One region of the Ensifer sp. ENS08 genome, then DNA from elsewhere that is predicted to be linked to it. Evidence: riboswitches for the same ligand, from Rfam matches in the RefSeq annotation. Region 1 holds a riboswitch; each other region holds the start of a gene.
What was found. A riboswitch is a leader RNA that binds a small molecule or an ion and turns the genes downstream of it on or off. The one in region 1 is predicted to bind cobalamin.
Positions count from the first base shown of each region.

Region 2: it holds a riboswitch for cobalamin, as region 1 does, so the genes downstream of both, nrdH (glutaredoxin-like protein NrdH) here and bluB (5,6-dimethylbenzimidazole synthase) in region 1, are expected to answer to the same signal.
Region 3: it holds a riboswitch for cobalamin, as region 1 does, so the genes downstream of both, cobU (bifunctional adenosylcobinamide kinase/adenosylcobinamide-phosphate guanylyltransferase) here and bluB (5,6-dimethylbenzimidazole synthase) in region 1, are expected to answer to the same signal.
Region 4: it holds a riboswitch for cobalamin, as region 1 does, so the genes downstream of both, IB272_RS05650 (CbtB-domain containing protein) here and bluB (5,6-dimethylbenzimidazole synthase) in region 1, are expected to answer to the same signal.

Region 1 is NZ_JACVBF010000002.1:759,222-764,071, forward strand. Features, by position in the region: gene IB272_RS09340 (phytanoyl-CoA dioxygenase family protein) at 1-514, shown strand, start outside; gene IB272_RS09345 (SDR family oxidoreductase) at 603-1,415, shown strand; cobalamin riboswitch at 1,513-1,725, shown strand; gene bluB (5,6-dimethylbenzimidazole synthase) at 1,771-2,466, shown strand; gene IB272_RS09355 (DUF2865 domain-containing protein) at 2,479-3,549, opposite strand; gene IB272_RS09360 (acyl-homoserine-lactone synthase) at 3,714-4,358, opposite strand; gene IB272_RS09365 (LuxR family transcriptional regulator) at 4,499-4,850, opposite strand, start outside.
Region 2 is NZ_JACVBF010000011.1:45,626-50,475, reverse strand. Features, by position in the region: gene metE (5-methyltetrahydropteroyltriglutamate--homocysteine S-methyltransferase) at 1-744, shown strand, start outside; gene IB272_RS21880 (hotdog domain-containing protein) at 741-1,541, shown strand; cobalamin riboswitch at 1,692-1,918, shown strand; gene nrdH (glutaredoxin-like protein NrdH) at 2,306-2,527, shown strand; gene nrdI (class Ib ribonucleoside-diphosphate reductase assembly flavoprotein NrdI) at 2,540-2,956, shown strand; gene nrdE (class 1b ribonucleoside-diphosphate reductase subunit alpha) at 2,926-4,850, shown strand, end outside.
Region 3 is NZ_JACVBF010000002.1:595,617-600,466, reverse strand. Features, by position in the region: gene cobN (cobaltochelatase subunit CobN) at 1-1,369, opposite strand, end outside; gene cobW (cobalamin biosynthesis protein CobW) at 1,473-2,534, opposite strand; gene cobU (bifunctional adenosylcobinamide kinase/adenosylcobinamide-phosphate guanylyltransferase) at 2,538-3,062, opposite strand; cobalamin riboswitch at 3,197-3,655, opposite strand; gene IB272_RS08565 (cation diffusion facilitator family transporter) at 3,819-4,439, shown strand; gene IB272_RS08560 (cobyric acid synthase) at 4,512-4,850, opposite strand, start outside.
Region 4 is NZ_JACVBF010000002.1:18,685-23,534, forward strand. Features, by position in the region: gene IB272_RS05635 (glucoamylase family protein) at 1-1,095, shown strand, start outside; gene IB272_RS05640 ((2Fe-2S)-binding protein) at 1,116-1,964, shown strand; gene IB272_RS05645 (CbtA family protein) at 2,003-2,800, opposite strand; gene IB272_RS05650 (CbtB-domain containing protein) at 2,998-3,174, opposite strand; cobalamin riboswitch at 3,215-3,477, opposite strand; gene IB272_RS05655 (TetR/AcrR family transcriptional regulator) at 3,476-4,168, opposite strand; gene IB272_RS05660 (NAD(P)H-binding protein) at 4,273-4,850, shown strand, end outside.

The DNA of each region.
Region 1 (4,850 bases):
AAGCGGACCGACGCTGTTCTTGCCCTATAGCCAAACCTATGTGCCGGGCTATCTGGCGCTCAACCGGCCGGAATTCCGCGCCTATTTCGACGCACACCATGTGCAGCTTCCGCTCGAAAAGGGCGACGTTGTGTTCTTCAACCCGGCGCTCTTCCATGCCGCCGGCACCAACCGCTCCCGGGATATCCGCCGCGTGGCCAACCTGCTGCAGGTGTCTTCGGCCTTCGGTCGCGCAATGGAAACCGTTGACCGACTGACCATGAGCGCGACGCTCTATCCGGCCTTGCGGGCCTTGCTGGCGGACGGGACGCTGACGCAGGCGGAAGCGGCCAACGCGATCTCCTCCTGTGCCGAAGGCTATTCGTTCCCTACCAATCTCGACCGGGATCCGCCACTCGGCGGGTTGGCGCCGAAGACGCAGGCGCAGTTGATGCGCGAGGCTCTCACTGCGGGGACGGGCGAACAAGAGTTTCTCTCGGTGCTGGAGGCGCAGGCGAAGCGCAAGCTGAGCTGACGAGCGAGTTACAATTTGACAGGCTCCCGGTGTGTTTCAGCCGGGAGCCGCAGCCGTTTCAAACGATCATTTCCGAGGGAGGAATTCGATGAGTGGACAATTGCAAGGCAAGATCGCCATCGTCACCGGTGGTACGCAGGGACTGGGCGCGACGATTGCTGGCCTTTTCGCCGAACGCGGCGCTGAAGGCATCGTCATCTGCGGCCGCAACGCCGCCAAGGGGCGGGCGAAGGCCGAGCAGATCGGCAAGGCAAGTGGCGCGAAAGTCGTCTATGTCGAGGCCGATCTGGAAAAAGTAGAGGACGCCCGCAAGGTGGTCGCCGCTTGCGACGCGGAATTCGGCCGGGTCGATGCGCTGGTCAACGCCGCAGCTATTACCGACCGTGGCACGATCCTCGACACCACGCCCGAACTCTTCGACCGCATGTTCGCGATCAATGTGCGCGCGCCGTTCTTCCTGATGCAGGAGGCGGTGAAGATCATGCGGCGGGAGAAGACCGAGGGCACGATCGTCAACATCGGCTCGATGTCGGCGATGGCCGGCCAGCCGTTCATTGCCGCCTATTGTTCGTCGAAAGGCGCCCTCGAAACGCTGACCAAAAACACGGCCTATGCGCTTCTTCGCAACCGCATTCGCGTCAACGGGCTGAATATCGGCTGGATGGCGTCCGAAGGCGAAGACCGCATCCAGCGCGAGTTTCATGGCGCGGCTGCCGATTGGCTCGAAAAGGCGGCGGCCGGCCAGCCCTTCGGTCGGCTCGTCGATCCGGCCGAAGTGGCGCGGGCCTGCGCCTATCTGTCGTCGGCCGAGTCCGGGCTGATGACCGGATCGGTGATTTGCTTCGATCAGTCGGTCTGGGGCGCCTATGACGGTTCGCCACATCCGGTCGCTCCGCTTTGAGGTGGAGGCAAACGACTAAGCTCGACAGTAGCCGGCGGAAAGTGGCGTGCCATGTCTCGGCCGGGTTGGCGCCGCTTGTCTTTCTCAAACGGCTGTGCACTTAGTGCCGTCGTCAGGTGCCCGCGAAAGCGGGAGAATCGGGAATCCGGTGTCATTCCGGAACGTGCCCAACGCTGTGACGGGGACGATCGCGTCTAAGAGAGCCTTGAATTGATTCAAGGTTTTGCCACTGGATCTTCAAGCGATCTGGGAAGGCGAGGTGATCGGTTGAACCGAAGTCAGAAGACCGGCCTGGCGAGATAGACCGAACCCCGCGTGGACGGCGGGAGGTTTTCGCATTGTTGGGGATCGAACGATGCTGACTGAACCGAAGGGCGGCCTTGCGGCTGCCGGCGCCTTTTCGCTGCCAGAGCGGGAGGCCGTCTACCGTGCCATCGAGACACGTCGCGACGTGCGCGATGAATTCCTGCCCGCGCCATTGCCGGATGATCTGATCGGGCGCCTGCTGGCCGCTGCGCACAGCGCCCCGTCCGTGGGCTTCATGCAGCCGTGGAACTTCGTGCTGGTGCGGGCGGAAGAAACGCGTGAGCGCGTCTGGCAGGCGTTTCGCCGCGCCAATGACGAGGCCGCGCTGATGTTCGAGGCGGAACAACAGGCCAAGTACCGTGCGCTGAAGCTCGAAGGCATCCGCAAGGCGCCGCTCAGCATTTGTGTCACCTGCGACCGCACGCGCGGCGGTGCCGTCGTACTCGGGCGCACCCACAATCCGCAGATGGACGTCTATTCCACGGTCTGCGCCGTGCAAAACCTCTGGCTTGCGGCGCGGGTCGAAGGGGTGGGCGTCGGCTGGGTGAGCATTTTCCACGAGGCCGAGATCAAGGCGATTCTCGGCATCCCAGATCATATCGAGATCGTTGCCTGGCTCTGCCTCGGCTATGTCGATCGCCTCTATCAGCAGCCGGAACTCGCCGTGAAGGGCTGGCGCCAGCGCCTGCCGCTCGACGAGCTGGTTTTCGAAGACGGATGGGGACGCAGCAAGGAGAAGGCGTAAGGCCTCGTCCGATCAATTCTGGACCGGCTGATAGGCCGGTCCCTTCGGATGCTTGAGGTCGATGGCGGTTTCTTCCTGCGGCAGGTAGGTCGGGCCGACGACGCGAACCTTGTTCTTCGACGGATCATAAGGCCGCTCTTCGGCCGGCGCCTTGGCGGTATTGCTCGCCGCTTCCGGCTTCTTGGTCTCGATGACGATGATCGACGACTGGTCGTCACCGATCTTCGTTCCGTTTGCCTTCGGTGTGGTCGAGGCGGTCTGGGGTATCTGGCAGCCGCACTGGCCGGGTTTTCCGACGGCGCGGGTGCGATAGGCAAAGGCGTTGGGCATTTCGGTATAGGGACGGCCGGTCACGGCCGAGACCATCTTGTCGCTCTCTTCCGTGTTGAGGTCGTGAAAATAGAGCTCGGTCTCAGCCCCCGGACAGCGCGCCCGACAGGCCTGCTCGTCGCGCGGGAAATCGGCCGGCGTCGCATCTGAAGAAACCGGGAAAAAGGCGCCGTCGCAGGTACGCACGCACATGGTTCTGAGCGTGCCGCTATAGTAGCGCTCCTGCGGTGCGTAGCCGTCTTCGCCTCGGCCGAGCATCGGGCCGTAGGCGTCTTCCGGCGGCAGGTCGGCAACGATGTTGCGGTGGCTTTCCGGCACGTCCGGTTCCACGCTTGCGAACTCCTCGCGGTCACCATAGCAACCGTTGATCTCCAGCGCGGCGAGGATGCGGCGCCGGCTGTCGTCGCTGCCGCCGGCGACGATCTGCTCGCGCTCGGACTTCAGCATGCGCAGATTGTCTTCCATCTCGGCGATCAGGCTGTTGAGGCCGTAGCAGGTGTCGGGGTCGCCGCCGTCGAAGCCAATGGCGTTGCCGCCACCGCAACCCGCGCGGCGGCGGTCGTTCTTTGCCCGCCGCAGCTCGATATTCTGCCGCGAGATCGCGCTTGCGTAGTCGCGCGCATCGGCATTGCTGGCGACGTAGTCAGGCAGTTGCGCGAGCCGCGCGTTCAGTCGGTCGCAGGCCGTCGATGCCAGTGACGGACCGGCACCGATCAGAACCAGAGGCACAAGGGCCGCAGCGACGTGTTTCATGCGCGTGAACACGGGCGAAAGTCTCTTCCTGTTGCCAGGTCGGCGCCGACCTTCTGCGGGTGGCTGCCAGCGGCATTCCTGTTTCGCCTCCATCATAGAGCTTGTCGGTGATCGTGCAACGACAAGCGACGGTTTGCGTTAACAGCGCAGATCGACTGACGCGCTTAGGCGGCGCGGGCGGTTTCCAGCGACATCGGACGTTCGAGCACGGTACCTTCGATGGCAGCGACCGCCTTCATCCGCGTGAGCAGATCCGGCGTTACTTCCCAGGCGACGGCAACCGCGAAAACGGAGCCGATGCGATGCGGTTCGGCGATACGCTCGCCCGGGCATCCCATGCGCCGGAACATGCGCTCCAGGAACACATCCGTCACCGTGACGATGTGGCTGATGCCGGAAGCAAGGCCCAGCTCGCCGACGCCGCACATCAGTTCGGCGGCCGCGACCGTCACCTGGTTCGACGCGCGGTCCTGCGAGATCTCGGGCTCGATGCAGAAGCGGCTGGATTCCCAGACCGAAGCGCTGCGGATTTCCGGATTATCGCCAAGCAGGATCGGGAAGGTATCGTCCAGCATGTTTGGGCCGAGTGTCGGCAGGAGGCGAAGCGCGCCGCGCAGCCGGCCGGTATCGGGCGCATAGGACAGGACGTAGAGCGGGTTTGCCTGGTCGTAGTTGTCGATTTCCCAGTCGCCTTCGGTCTGCACGTCCCATTTCAGGAAGTCGTGGAAGACGCGCTTGCGCAACCGGAACATGTCGTCGACGGCCGCCGGGTGTTGTGCGCGGGTCTTTCCGTTCAGGATCCTGATCATCGTTTTCTCCATCCGAGTTTGGGGATGGGGCGATGCTGTCAGGCTCGCGGCGGTTGCGTAACTGTCGCTAGCGACAGTTCAAATGCGCGATATTTGCCACTAGATTTCGAGGGGTTTCGGTGGAGGCGTATTGTCGGGTGTCAAACGGAGGGTATCAGAGCGTGTCGTACGGCCTGTGCCACAGCCTGAGTGTTGGAAACGACATTCAGCTTGCGTCGCGCATTGGTCATGAAGAAGCGCACGGTGCGCTCGGAAATACCGAGGATCGTGGCGATTTCCCAATAGCTCTTGCCGGCGGCGGCCCAGGTCAGGACCTCGGTCTCGCGGCCGGTCAACCGCATCTCTCGGGTCGAAATGCTGCCGGCCATGGCGCCGTGCTCCAGCATGGCGGCATGGAAGAGATTGGCGGCCAGCTGGAAATCGCGCAGGTGATGGCGGCGATAGGTCGTCCATTCGCCGGCTGTCATGTTGACGTTGATTGCGAGCAACGCC
Region 2 (4,850 bases), on a different contig from region 1:
CGTCCGCCTGTTATCTTCGGCGACGTTTCGCGACCAAACCCGATGACGGTCGAGTGGGCGACCTTCGCGCAGTCGCTGACCGATCGCCCGGTCAAGGGCATGCTGACGGGTCCGGTCACCATGCTGCTATGGTCCTTCGTTCGTGACGACCTGCCACGTTCCGTGGTGTGCCGGCAGATCGCGCTAGCACTGCGCGATGAAGTGTCGGATCTCGAGGCGGCCGGCATCGCCATCATCCAGATCGACGAACCGGCACTGCGCGAAGGCCTGCCGCTGCGAAATGCCGATCGCAAGACCTATCTCGACTGGGCGGTGGAGTGCTTCCGTCTCAGTGCAGCCGGGGTGGGCGATGCGACCCAGATCCACACCCATATGTGCTACTCCGAGTTCAACGACATCATGGCCGCAATCGCGGCGATGGACGCCGACGTCATGTCGATCGAGACGTCGCGATCGAAAATGGAACTGCTCGGCGCCTTCGCCGACAAGGCCTATCCGAACGAGATCGGCCCGGGCGTCTACGACATCCATTCGCCACGCGTGCCCAGCGTCGAGGAAATGGTGCATCTCATCGAAAAAGCGACCGAGGGCCTCACGCCGGACCAGATCTGGGTCAATCCCGATTGCGGACTGAAGACCAGGCGCTGGGAAGAGACGCGGCCGGCGCTCGTCAACATGGTCGCCGCCGCCCGCTCGCTTCGAGCGGCTTTTGCCGCCGATACGCGCGAAGCCGTCAAAGCATGACGGGGCAGCACGAAGTCACGACGGCGCCGGGGGAAACCCCGGCGCCACAAACCCTGATCGACATCGTTTTTCCAGGCGATACCAATCACCATGGCACGCTCTTTGGTGGCGCCGCCCTCGCGTCGATGGACCGGATCGCTTTCATCGTCGCCACCCGTCACGGGCGCGTTCCCTTCGTCACCGCATCCTGCGACCGCATCGATTTTCGTGCGCCTGCGCGCATCGGTCAGATCGTCTGCTTCAGCGGCCGTCCGGTTCGTGTCGGGCGCCGCTCGGTGGTGGTCGAGGTCGAGATGATCGCGGAAGATATCGCCACCGGCAGCCGCGCCCTTTGCAGCAGGGGCACCTTCACCATGGTCGCGATGCCCTGTGCCGATGAAACGGATTGGATGCTGCCGCCGCTCGATGTGGCAACGGACACGCCCGAAGAGGCGGGCACCCTACGCATGGTCGACATCGTCTTTCCCGGCCAGGCCAACAGCTTCGGCGCCATATGCGGTGGCAACGCCCTCGCGCATATGACGAAGGCCGCATTCGTCGTCGCGACGCGCCGGAGCCGCCGGGCGACCGTCCTTGCCTCCTGCACCGGTATGGACTTCAAGCACCGGATCATGATCGGTTCGATCATCGAACCCATCGCCCGCATTGTGCGGACGGGTCGCAGTTCAGCCACCGTCGAGGTCGAACTCTGGTCGGAAGAGCTCCTCACCGGTCTGCGACAGCGGACTGTTACCGGAACGTTCGCTATGGTCGCCGTCGACGATGACAACCGGCCCGTGGCCGCTTTCGCTGCTTGATGGAATGGGGCGTCCGCACCAGGGGCGCCCTATCCACAACCTTGGTGCCAACCGGCTGTTTACTCCCCGTTATCCACACTGCAAAAGAAACCACCCTCCTACCCCCGCCTTCCACATACGGAACCTATTGACGCAGATTTGCGATGAACTACTATATCTAGTGTTCGAGGTTCTTCCGATTCGCAAGGATTGGGAGCTAAGACGGGAATACGGTGCGCCGGCGGGTTTCCGCTGAGGCTATGCCGTAGCTGCCCCCGCAACTGTAGACGGCGAGCGACTGTCCGGATTTGGACCACTGAGGCATGAGGCCTCGGGAAGGTCGGGATGGAAGCTTTGACCCGTAAGCCAGGAGACCTGCCTCGATCACCAAACGTCCACGGGCGGGGTGTCCGGAGGGGTTGAGTGCGTGGCAGGATGAGCCTGCCCGATCGTCTCGACGTCTCCCCGGCAGCCCGTCGAAAGCTTCGGGGTGAAGTCATGCCAGTTTCTTCCAGTTCAGATCCACCTTCTGCGGACGGGTGCGCGTTGTTGCGCGCCTGATCGAAAGGCCGCGCCTTGAAAACCCGCATCCGCGGAATTCCTGAGCGCCCGACCAAAACGAGCCGGCCCGGTTGCGTAACCGACCTTGGGCCAGCTTGACGACGTCAACTCCGGTCGAGTCGACCGGGGAGCGATGTTTCGTGTCCAATCGCCAACACCACGGTTCGCGTTCGCGCGATCCGACGATTTTTTGCGCCCATTTGCCAGACCCTCACGAGGAACCCATGTCGATCACCGTCTACAGCAAACCAGCCTGCGTCCAATGCACCGCCACAACCCGTGCGCTCGACCGCCAAGGCATCGATTATCGCATCGTCGATATCTCCGAGGATTCCGATGCATTCGCGCTGGTGCAGGGTCTTGGCTATCGGCAGGTCCCGGTCGTCGTCGCCGGCGAGCGGCATTGGGCGGGTTTCCGCCCGGACATGATCAGCGCGCTTTCCTGAAGGACGCGGGCGATGGGCCTGATCGTCTATTTTTCCAGTCGCTCGGAAAACACCCATCGCTTCGTCGAAAAGCTCGGCCTTCGCGCCGCCCGCATACCGCTCAGGGAAGGTAAGGACGCACTTACGGTCGCAGAGCCCTACGTGCTGATCGTGCCGACCTATTGCGGCGACGATGGCCGCGGGGCGGTGCCGAAGCAGGTCATCCGCTTCTTGAACGACGCGGGCAACCGCTCTCACATCCGCGGCGTGATCGCAGCGGGCAACAGCAATTTCGGCGCGACCTACGGGATCGCCGGCGACGTGATTTCGGCCAAGTGCCGGGTACCCTATCTCTACCGGTTCGAGCTGCTCGGGACCGACGAGGACGTCGCCAATGTCAAAAACGGGATGGAACGATTTTGGACGTCACGACACTCGAACGCCCCTTGAAGGCGACGGAAGCAGCGCTCGACTATCATGCGCTGAACGCAATGCTGAACCTCTATGACGAAGAGGGACGGATCCAGCTCGACAAGGACCGGCAGGCGGCGAAACAGTACTTCCTCCAGCACGTCAACCAGAACACGGTGTTCTTCCATAACCTCCGGGAAAAACTCGATTATCTGGTGACCGAGGGCTATTACGAGCAGGAAGTGCTGGACCAGTATTCCTTCAACTTCGTGCGCGATCTCTACGATCATGCCTATTCAAAGAAGTTCCGCTTTCCGACCTTCCTCGGGGCGTTCAAATACTACACGTCCTATACGCTGAAGACCTTCGACGGAAAGCGCTACCTGGAACGCTACGAAGACCGTGTCTGCATGGTGGCGATGGCCTTGGCGCGCGGCAACGAGGGGCTTGCCCGCGATCTCGTCGACGAGATCATCTCCGGCCGCTTCCAGCCGGCAACGCCGACTTTCCTCAACGCCGGCAAGAAGAGCCGCGGCGAGCTCGTCTCCTGCTTTCTGCTCCGGATCGAGGACAACATGGAGAGTATCGGCCGCGCCATCAATTCGGCGCTGCAGCTTTCCAAGCGCGGTGGCGGCGTGGCGCTGTCGCTCACCAACATCCGCGAGATGGGCGCGCCGATCAAGCAGATCGAGAACCAGTCATCCGGCGTCATCCCGGTCATGAAGCTGCTCGAAGACAGTTTCTCTTACGCCAACCAACTCGGCGCGCGCCAGGGAGCCGGTGCTGTCTACCTGCACGCCCACCACCCCGACATCATGCGCTTCCTCGATACCAAGCGCGAAAACGCCGACGAGAAGATCCGCATCAAGACGCTGTCGCTCGGCGTCGTCATCCCCGACATCACCTTCGAGCTCGCCCGCAACAACGAGGACATGTATCTGTTCTCACCCTATGACGTGGAGCAGGTCTATGGCGTGCCCCTCACCGAGATTTCGGTGACCGAGAAGTACCGCGAGATGGTCGAGGATGCCCGCATCCGCAAGCGCAAGATCAAGGCGCGCGACTTCTTCCAGATCATCGCCGAGATCCAGTTCGAGAGCGGTTATCCCTACATCATGTTCGAGGACACGGTGAACCGGGCAAACCCGATCGCCGGGCGCATCACCATGAGCAATCTCTGCTCGGAAATCCTGCAGGTGAGCGAAGCGAGCGCGTTCAACGACGACCTCTCCTACAAGCACATGGGCAAGGACATCTCCTGCAATCTCGGTTCGCTGAACATTGCGGCTGCGATGGACAGCCCGGATTTCGGCCAGACGATCGAGACCTCGATCCGCGCCCTCACCGCCGTCTCCGAAATGAGCCACATCTCGTCCGTGCCCTCGATCGAAAAGGGCAACGACGACAGCCACGCGATCGGCCTCGGGCAGATGAACCTGCACGGCTATCTCGCCCGCGAGCGCATTTATTATGGCTCCGAGGAAGGCATCGATTTCACCAACATCTATTTCTACACGGTGACCTATCACGCCATCCGCGCGTCGAACCGGCTGGCGGTCGAAAAGGGCAAGAACTTCGCCGGCTTCGAAAACTCGAAATACGCGTCGGGTGACTATTTCGACAAATACACCGAAGCCGAATGGCTGCCGGCGACCGAAAAGGTGAAGGGCCTGTTCGAGGAAGCCGGCATCTCGATCCCGACTCAGGAGGACTGGCTGGAGCTGAAACGGGCAGTGATGGAAGGCGGCCTTTACAACCAGAACCTCCAGGCCGTGCCGCCGACCGGTTCGATCTCCTACATCAACCACTCCACTTCCTCGATCCACCCGATCGTCTCGAAGATCGAGATCCGCAAGGAAGGCAAGATCGGCCGCGTCTACTATCCGGCCGCCTTCATGACCAACGACAATCTCGAATATTACCAGGACGCCTA
Region 3 (4,850 bases), 160 kb from region 1:
GGATTTCGCGGTCATGGCTCGCCGCATTGGTCGGCCCGGCCATCAGATAGCGGATCAGCGCGTCGCCATCGGCGGGAACCTCACCGACCGCATAGCCTTCCCGCGCCATGGCGCTAAGCACCTCGACGGTACCGGCCGGCGTGTCGAGCCCGACACCGTTGCCGAGGCGACCGTCGCGGTTCGGATAGTTGGCCATGACGATGGCAATGCGGCGCTCGGGGGGCTCTGCCCGGCGCAGCTTCGCCCAGTTGACGGCAAGATCAGCGGCAAAGCGCACCCGGTCTTCGAGCGGCTCATGGCCGACGATATTGGCCTCCACCTTGGCGTCATAGATCGACGCCGCCTTGAAGGAGACGGCGCGCGCAAGGATGCGGCCATCGACTTCGGGTAGTGCCACGTTCATGGCGAGGTCGCGCGCCATCAGCCCCTGCGGCGACGTTTCCCATTGCGCCCGCGACGAGCCGGAGAAAATCACCTGCAGCACCGGCGCACCGGTCGATTCCAGCACCGTCGGCTGACGGTCGGCACCGGGCGACGAGACCGCAAAGCCAGTGGCGTTCATCACCACGTCGGGTGCGGCCTCGGAAAAAATCGCCTGCAGCGTGCCGACGGAAACGGCATCCTTGAGGCTTGACACGAACACCGGCAGTGCCCGCACACCTTCAGCCTCCAGCGCATCGATCAGCGCCTCCACCGGCCGTGTCTCGCCACTCTGCACGAGCGCGCGGTAAAAGCAGATCCCAACCGTCGGGGGTTCGAATCCCTCCCTCGCTACCATCCGTCCCTGAACAAGGGACTGCCATTCGCTGACGCCGATCACGCCAGCACCCGGCCACCAGATGCCGGCCTTCAACAGGGGCTTTGCCGGCTGCGGCTTCTCCGCACCTGTGACCAGTGCGGCCGCATAGTCGAGAAACAGCCCGGCATTGTCCGAGCCGCCTTCGGTGAAGTAAGCCCAAAGGCGCTGGCGGTCGTCGGCTGCGACGGTGGAGAAAGGCTCCAGCCCCGGATCCGGCTTGTCGTCACCCGGCAGAACCGCGATCTCGAAACGATGGGTGACGGCAGCCGCATGCAGGGCTTCCAGCAGATAACGGAAATAGCTGGCGCCACCGAGCGGCCGGACGACGATCAGCTTGGCGTGACGCGCCGTGCGCTCGACGTATGTGTCGACCGACATCGGGTGCATCAGGCTCATCAGGCTGGCGATGCGCAGGCTCAAGCCTCCGTCGCGTCGGCCGTGAGCCGCGGCGATCGAGGAGAGCTCGGTGTCGGCGGCCGAGAGGAAAAGGATATCGGCCGGCGTTTGCCCAAGGTCGATCGCCTCGTTGCCGTCGGCGATCGTTCCTTTCTGGGCGAGAAGCAGATGCATTCGTCTTGTCCGGTGGGGCAATTCCGAACGAAAACGCTAAAAGCGTTTTCCATCCGGAACTGCATCATTTCAATGCGTTAGATCATTTCACTCAAAGAACGATCTAGACGAGCGCGGTAATCGCAGCGCGCACCGCCGCCTCGTCCATGTCGTGCAGGCCGATGACGACGAGGCGCGTACCGCGCTTTTCGCCGGCGCCCCAGGCGCGGTCGTAATATTGGTCGATGCGGGCGCCGACCGCCTGGATCAGGAGGCGCATCGGCTTGCCGGGCACGTCGGCAAAGCCCTTGAGGCGCAGAACGTCGTGCTCCGCGATCACGCCCTTCAGGCGATCGATGAACGCCGAGGGATCGGCGATCGAACCGAGCTCGACGACGAAGCTGTCGAACTCGTCGTGATCGTGCTCCTCACCTGCCTCGTCCATCTCGTGATGCGACTTGCGGTTGGCGATATCGCTTTCCGTGCCGACACCGAGGCCAAGCAGGATGGCAGCGGCGACTTCGCCGTTCTTCGCCTCGATCATCGTCGGCTTGCGGCTGGTGCGCGAAGACACCTCGTCGCGTACGGCCTTGAGGCCGGAGGCATCGATCAGATCGGTCTTGTTGAGAACGATGAGATCGGCAGCCGTCAGTTGGTCCTCGAACAGCTCCTCGATCGGGCTTTCGTGATCGAGATTGTCGTCCTCGACGCGCAGCGCATCGACCTTGTCGTGGTCGTCGGCAAAGCGGCCAGCGGCAACGGCGGCGCTGTCGACCACGGTGACGACGCCATCGACGGTCACTTCGCTGCGGATATCCGGCCAGTTGAAAGCGGCGATCAGCGGCTGCGGCAGGGCAAGGCCCGAGGTTTCGATGATGATGTGGTCAGGGCGGTTTTCACGCTCGAGCAGCTTCGTCATGGTCGGGATGAAATCGTCAGCCACGGTGCAGCAGATGCAGCCATTGGTAAGCTCGATGATGTCGTCCTCGGTGCAGGCCTCGGCACCGCAGCCCTTCAAGACATCGCCGTCGACGCCGAGATCGCCGAACTCGTTGATGATCAGCGCGATGCGCTTGCCGTCGGCGTTCTGCAGCAGGTTGCGGATCATCGTCGTCTTGCCGGCGCCGAGGAAGCCGGTGATGACGGTCGCCGGGATCTTGCCCTGGTTGGCTCTCGCAGTGGTCATGGATCAACCCTTCATTTTCAGCGGCAAACCGGCCGCGACAAAGTAAACTTCAGCGGATTTCTCCGCAACGATCTGGTGAAGCCGGCCGGCATGGTCGCGAAACTCGCGGGCCATGCGGTTCTCGGGCACGATGCCGAGGCCGACCTCGTTGGAAACAAAGACGAGGCGCGCCCGCGCCTCAGGCAGATACGCAACAAGGGCGGCGAACTCCGCCGTCATGTCGCGCTCTTCCAGCATGAGATTGGTGACCCATAGCGTCAGGCAGTCGATCAGGACCACATGGCTGGGATCATCGATGCGTCTGAGGATGCCGACGAGATCGAGCGGCTCCTCATGCGTCGTCCAGCCCTCGCCGCGGCGCGTCCGGTGATGGTCGATGCGCTCGCGCATTTCGTCGTCCCAGGCGCGGCCCGTGGCGACATAATGCATGGTGAGGCCGGACGCTTCGACGAGCCTCTCGGAAAAGCTGGACTTGCCGGAACGGGCGCCGCCAAGGACCAGCACGGGCCCGGCGCTGAGACTGCTCATCGTGGCTGCCTCAACATTCCCAAATCAGCCGTCGGTGGCAAAAGCCATCGGACGCGCCACGGGCGCGTTCTTGAAAGCATCTGCGAGCCAAAACAACCTCCGTGATGGCGTTGGAGACAAAAGTCCCCTCGGGCGGAATGCCCATGCCGGATGGCAGGTCTCCTGGCTCACGGCGTCACGGGCCGAACATCGCCTCGCCCTTAAAGGGCAAGGTTCCGATGTCAGGGCCCGAGCGGCCCGCCTCACCTTCCCGGCGTCTTTCCGGTGCCACAGCGAACCTTTGCGCGTCGTCTCCGACGCATGGGTGCTGTGAGGGACATCGTGAAAGGCGGACGATTCGTAGAAGAAGAGGCGTCCAAACCCGGCTGATCACGATGCCACGCCAGTGGCTTTTCCGGCTTGATCCCCGACCTGCCCCGATTGCCCGTGCAACCGGCCGACAGCCCGGCACCAAACCCGATGGCGAACCCTGACCGTTCTACAGTCGCGGGGTCGGCTGCGATAAGGATGCCCGATTTGGGTCCATCCGTCACATTCCCAATTATTCCCCCAGATCGCCACGACAAGGGGGAACCATCCAACGCCTGATGATTAGGAAGCGGGCAGCCCAAAGTCAATCGACGCATGCGACGCCTCCCCGGCCGAGTTGCGCCACGCGACGATTTGTCGGGCGTCAGGCACGACGGCGGTGTGAAGGGAACCGATGTCGAAACCTAGTGCTATGGATAGCAAACTGCTGCTAACACCTGTGTCAAGATGCCGAGGGCGAATCTCGCCAGAAAGGGAACCTTTCGAGTGGATACCGAGCTGCGCCGCGTCGTCCTCATCGTCTCCCTGTTGAACCTCGGCTATTTCGGGGTGGAACTCCTTGTCGCGCTTTCGATCGGCTCGGTGTCCCTGATGGCCGACAGCGTCGACTTCCTCGAAGACGCCTCCGTCAACATGCTGATTTTCTTTGCTCTGGCCTGGACGGCGCGAACCCGCGCGCGGGTCGGCATGGCGATGGCGTTCATTCTACTGGTACCGGCGCTGGCCTTCCTTTGGACGGCCTGGGCGAAGTTCATGGATCCGGTCCCGCCAGAGCCCTTTGCCCTTTCCCTGACCGGACTTGGGGCGCTGGTGGTCAACCTCTTCTGCGCCTATCTGCTCGTCGCCTACCGTCACACGAGCGGCAGCCTCACGCGGGCAGCATTTCTCTCGGCCCGCAACGATGCCTTCGCCAATGTGGCCATCATCGCCGCGGGTCTGGCGACAGCCTATCTGTGGCAGTCGGCCTGGCCGGACCTGATCGTCGGCTTGGGGATTGCCCTGATGAACCTGGATGCCGCGCGGGAAGTCTGGGAAGCCGCAAGCGAGGAGCACGATGTCGCAGCGTAGTTCCGTCGGATAAGCTCGTTGCTCCTGTTGGGCCCGACGTACCGGACCTGCTGGCTGACCGTTGCCGCGTCCCTAGTGCCTGAGCAACTCGTCCAGCCAGCGACGATCGAGCACAGCCTCCAGTTCGTTCGCGACATCGTCGAGCGCCGCATCGACCGATTGGCGGTAGTTGTTGGCGCCGCCTTCGATGCCGAAACTCTTGAGCAGCGCGCCACGATAGGCGTCGCTGGTGAAGAGCCCATGCAGGTAGGTGCCCATCACGCGGCCATCGGCCGAAAGCGCGCCGTCGGCGCGATTGTCGATGCGCACCGATGGCCGGCCACAGTCTGCACCTTGCGTCTTGCCAAGATGGATTTCGTAGCCTTCGAGCGCCACATCATGCTCCAGCGACCAGGCGCGGCTGTTGCGCAC
Region 4 (4,850 bases), 740 kb from region 1:
AGCCCGCAGTCCCGCCACCGGCAGGCGACCGGCTATCGCGGCTTCTACCATCACTTCCTCGACATGCGGACCGGTGAGCGCACCTGGCAGAGCGAGCTTTCGACCGTCGATACGGCGCTGCTGATCGCCGGCTGCCTGACCGCCTCTGCATATTTTTACGGTAGGGATGCGGACGAATGCGAGATCCGCGCGCTTGCCGATCGGCTCTATGCGCGGGTGGACTGGCGCTGGGCGCTCAATCGGGGCGACACGCTGACGATGGGCTGGCGGCCGCCGGGGCGGTTCTTGAAGCATCGCTGGCGGGGTTACAGCGAAGCGCTGCTGCTCTATGTGCTGGCACTCGGCGCGCCCGACCATTCGATCGAACCGGAGCACTATGCGGCCTTCGCCGAGGGCCATGACTGGATTCCGGTCGACGGCCGGCCGCATCTGCATGCGGCCCCACTCTTCATCCATCTCTTTCCGCAGGCCTGGCTCGATCTACGCGGGCTTTCCGACCGGCCGATGCGAGAGCGGGGGACGGACTATTTCGAGAATACCCGACGCGCCATCGCCTTGCAGCGGGACCATGCGCGCTCCAATCCCGGCGGTTTCGCCGGATATGGCGAGGACCTGTGGGGCCTCAGCGCCTGCCATGCGCCGCGCGGCCGGCTGCGGCTTGCGGATGGGCGCCAGCAGCGGCTTTTCGGCTATGTGAACCGCGGCGCACCCTACGGCCTTGATGACGGCACGCTCGTGCCCTGGGCGCCGCTTGCCTGCCTGCCGTTCGAGCCGGATGCGGCGCAGGCCTCCCTGGTGCATATGGCAGACAGTTATCCGGGACTTTTGAGCGAAGGGCGCTTTCCTGGCGGCTTTAACCCGAGCCTGGCCGCCGGCGCAGGCCCGGAGGGCTGGATCGATGCGCGGGTCGTCGGTCTTGACCAGGGCCTCGTTGTCATGATGATCGAGAACTGGCAAAGCGGCCTTAGCTGGGCGCTGATGCGCAGCATGCCGGCGATCCGCCTCGGCCTTGAACGGGCGGGCTTCGACGGTGGCTGGCTGCAGGAGGGGGAAGGCGCGTGTGGTAATCCGCCCGCATCCCGCGCCAGAGGATGAGAACGGACGACGGAGACGGCATGCGCTTGAACGACCACCGGCCGACAGCGGAGACCGCGGCGTTTGCGCCGCAGGCGCTGGCCGTCGCCGACCATCTGCGTGCCCAGTTTCCCGAGGCTGCCGTCTCGCTCGGGCCGGCGGCCAGTGATTTCAGCGCGCCGGGCGACTTCTGGGCTACCGGCAGCGCTGGCCTTGAGGCGGGGCTCGCCTATCAGGATTTCTTCGGGGTCGGCATGACCGACCGGGTCCGGGCGGCGCATCTGATCGCCTTCTATAGCCGCCAGCTGAGCGTAGTCCTTGGCGCGTTCCATCTCGGCGCCGGGTCGCAGGCGGAGGTGGCCGGCATTCGTTTCGAGGATTGGACGCGGCTTCACCGTGGCGTCGAAGTCGCGGGCAAGCGCTATCATTTTCGCCTGCATCCGCCGGCGACGGAGCGCCAGGGTGGCGAAGGTGTCAGCGCATTCGAACAGGGCTTCATCGCCCATCTGGCACCCGTCGTTGCGGTTCTGAAAGCGCGAGCAGGGCTGTCGAGCGGGGCGCAATGGCGGCTCGCGGCCGATGCCCTGGCCGGCGCGTTCCTGGAAATCGGCCGCGCGATCGGCGACGAGGCGCGCGGCATGGCCGAGGCGCTGGCGATCGTCAAGCGACCGGGTTCGCGGCTCTACTCAGAGGAGCTCTGCTACGAGCAGATCGCGGCTCTCGATCCGGCAAGCGGCGCTCAGCTGTCGCGCCAGTATCGGATCCGTTGCGGCTGCTGTCTCTACTTCAAGACGGAAGGGGGCAGCTTCTGCGACACTTGCGTGCTGCTGGAGCCGGAAGATCGCCGCGCGCGGCTGGCGGCGCATCTCATGCAAAACGGCGGGACCTGAACCCCGCCGTCGCTTTGCTGACGATCTGTGATCAGTGATCACTGTGCCTTGACGAAGCGCTCGTTGATGAAGCCGGAGACGACGCCGAGTACGATCCAGAAGGCAAGCGTGGTGGCGAGTGCGGCAACCGCAAACTCGGCGCCGAGCACGGCCGGAACGTTGCTGGTGATATCGAGCGGCTGCGGCGCACCGTAGACATGGGGTGCTGCGATCGCCACCAGGCCTGCGACCTTGGAGACGATCTCCTCGCGCAGGACGACGAGATAGAGGCCGACGGCGGAGAGCGCCACGGTCACCAGCCACCAGGTCTGGCGGTCGCCGAGTTCGGCTGCCGGAAAGCCCGGCAGTTCCGGCGGCAGACCGATCGCCGGCAGCATGTGCACGGCAAGCCAGCCGCAGGCGCCCCACAGCGCGCCGTTCCTGAGCGTGATCGGGTAGCCGATCACCAGGCTGACGCCGGCGAGCAGCAGACCGAAGCCGGAACCTGTGACGAGGTTCGCCATCAGCGTGCCGGAGAAGCGGCTCATGCCGAACATGATGCCGCCTTCCTCATGCTCGCCCTCATGGGCATAGGCCGGGGTGATCGGCGACAAAGCGTCGAGGAAAGCGCCGAACGGCGACACGGCTTTGAGCGACGAATGCTGGTCGTGGTTTTCTGCGGCCGGCTGTGCCGCACCCGGCTGGGCGGCGGGCTGTTCGGTGGCGGCCGGTGCCTCGCCTTCGAATTCTTCTGCATGCAGGATCAGCGGTGTGACGCGCAGTTCCTGGGCGCCGGTCATGAAGACACCGGCAATCAATCCAGCCACGATCGCGGCCAGAAGCGTTCTGACAATCATCTTGAAATCCCTCGATAACGACAAAAGCCACGCCCTGTGGCGTGGTCCTTGAGCCTTCCCATTTTCCCTATGCTGCGGATGGCCTTCGCGCGCCGGAAAAACCGGGATGCACGCAGGCCTCCATCCGGCTCGGGCCGGATGCGTTCAGGTCCGCAGATTGTTCGATGCGGAACGTTGTTCACGTTCCGGCGCATCGGTCAGTGGCAGGGGAAGCCGTAGGAGTGGCGGGTGTCGTGCGCCGTGTCGTGCAGCACTGCCGAGTTGGCAAGGCCGGCGCCAAAGACGAGGAATGCGCCGATGAAGAGCGCGATGACGCCAGCGGTCAGACGATCGCTGAGGGAGAGCGGGGTGCTCGAAATGGTAGACGTAGCCATGACAACCTCCGTGATGGCATCGGGAAATTCCCGGTTGGGCCCTATGCCCGTATCGAGTGGCAGGTTTCCTGGCTCACGGCGTTGGGCTCGATGCCCTCGATCTGCCTCGCCTTCCCAGCTCGGCCGCCCTCTCGCGGTCTTGCCAGTGGCTTCTTCCGGATCGCTCCGGAACGGTGGATCGACGTCGCTCTACAGTCGCGGGGTCGGCCGTGATTTGAATGCCCAGCTTGGGTCCATCCGTCACATTCCCGTTTACTCCCGAAACACGTTCGCGTCCCGGGAACCAATCGATCCCAGATGATTAGGATTGTGTCATGGAGTTGTCAATTGAGTGCGCGCCGCCGCGCGGTCCATCCGCGACAAAATCCTTGATGGTCATGCGTTTGTAGGCTTCGACGATCTGGTCACCCTCGGCCCGGTCGACCGAGACTGCAAGTCGCATGGTGCAGTCGCCGAGATGCATGATCAGGAAGGCGGCGCTGTCGATCTCTTCGCGCGGTGTCTCCGGCACAAGCCGGGCCCAGACATCGGCAAGCAGCTTTCCGCCGGCGCGGCTTTGCGCAAGATCGATCTCGCGCAGCGCCTTGTCGGCCTGCATCGCCGACCAGATGTCGCGCATGACCGGCTCGGCGAGGAACATGTCGTAGTAGATGTCGAACAGCAGCGAGAAGGCGTCGCGCAGTTCGGCTATCGACGTGACCTTGGCCAGTTCGGCCGCGATGCACTCGTTGCAGACCGCATTGTAGCGCTCGGCCAGCGTGCGCACGATTGCCGCCTTGTCGGGAAAGTACTGATACAGCGAGCCGATCGAAATCCCCGCCTTTTCAGCGACTTCGCTCATGCGCATGGCGTCGCTGCCCTTCTCCTGGATGAGCGCCGTCGCGCAGGCAAGGATCTGCTCGACGCGCTCGCGGCTGCGCTTCTGGCTCGGCGTCCGGCGCAGCGCAGGCTCGTCGTTGGCGGGAAGCGTGGCGGGACTTGCATCTGGAATCATGAGTAATGCTCACATTTTGACTTGACTCCTAAAATACGAGGATTTATCACATTTGCAAATGTGAGAGATGCTCATGTTTGTTGGTGGAACCTCAGGAGGAAACGATGTCTCAGAAAGTCACACTGGTTTTGGGCGGTACCGGCAAGACGGGGCGGCGGGTGGCCGATCGCCTTCGGGAGCGGGGCATAGCGGTCCGCATCGGCGCCCGTTCGGCGTCGCCTTCCTTCGATTGGACGGATGAGGCGACCTGGACGCCCGCCCTTGAAAATGTCGATCGCATCTATGTCTGCTACCAGCCCGATCTGGCGGTGCCGGGCGCCGTCGACGTCATCGCCAAGTTCTCGAGCCTTGCCGTTCGCTCCGGCATCAAACGGTTGGTGCTCCTGTCGGGCCGCGGCGAGGACGAGGCGGAAGCCTCCGAGCGTGCGCTGCAGGCCTCCGGCGCCGACTGGACGGTCATCCGGGGCAGCTGGTTCTTCGAGAATTTCGACGAAGGCTTCCTGGCCGACGGCGTGGTGAGTGGTTCGGTCTTCCTGCCGGTGGACGAGGTCACCGAGCCCTTCGTCAGTTGCGACGACATTGCCGACGTGGCGGTTGAGGCTCTTCTGGACGATGCGCATATCGGCAAGGTCTATGCCTTGACCGGCCCGCGCCTGATGACCTTTGCCCAGGCCGTCGCCGA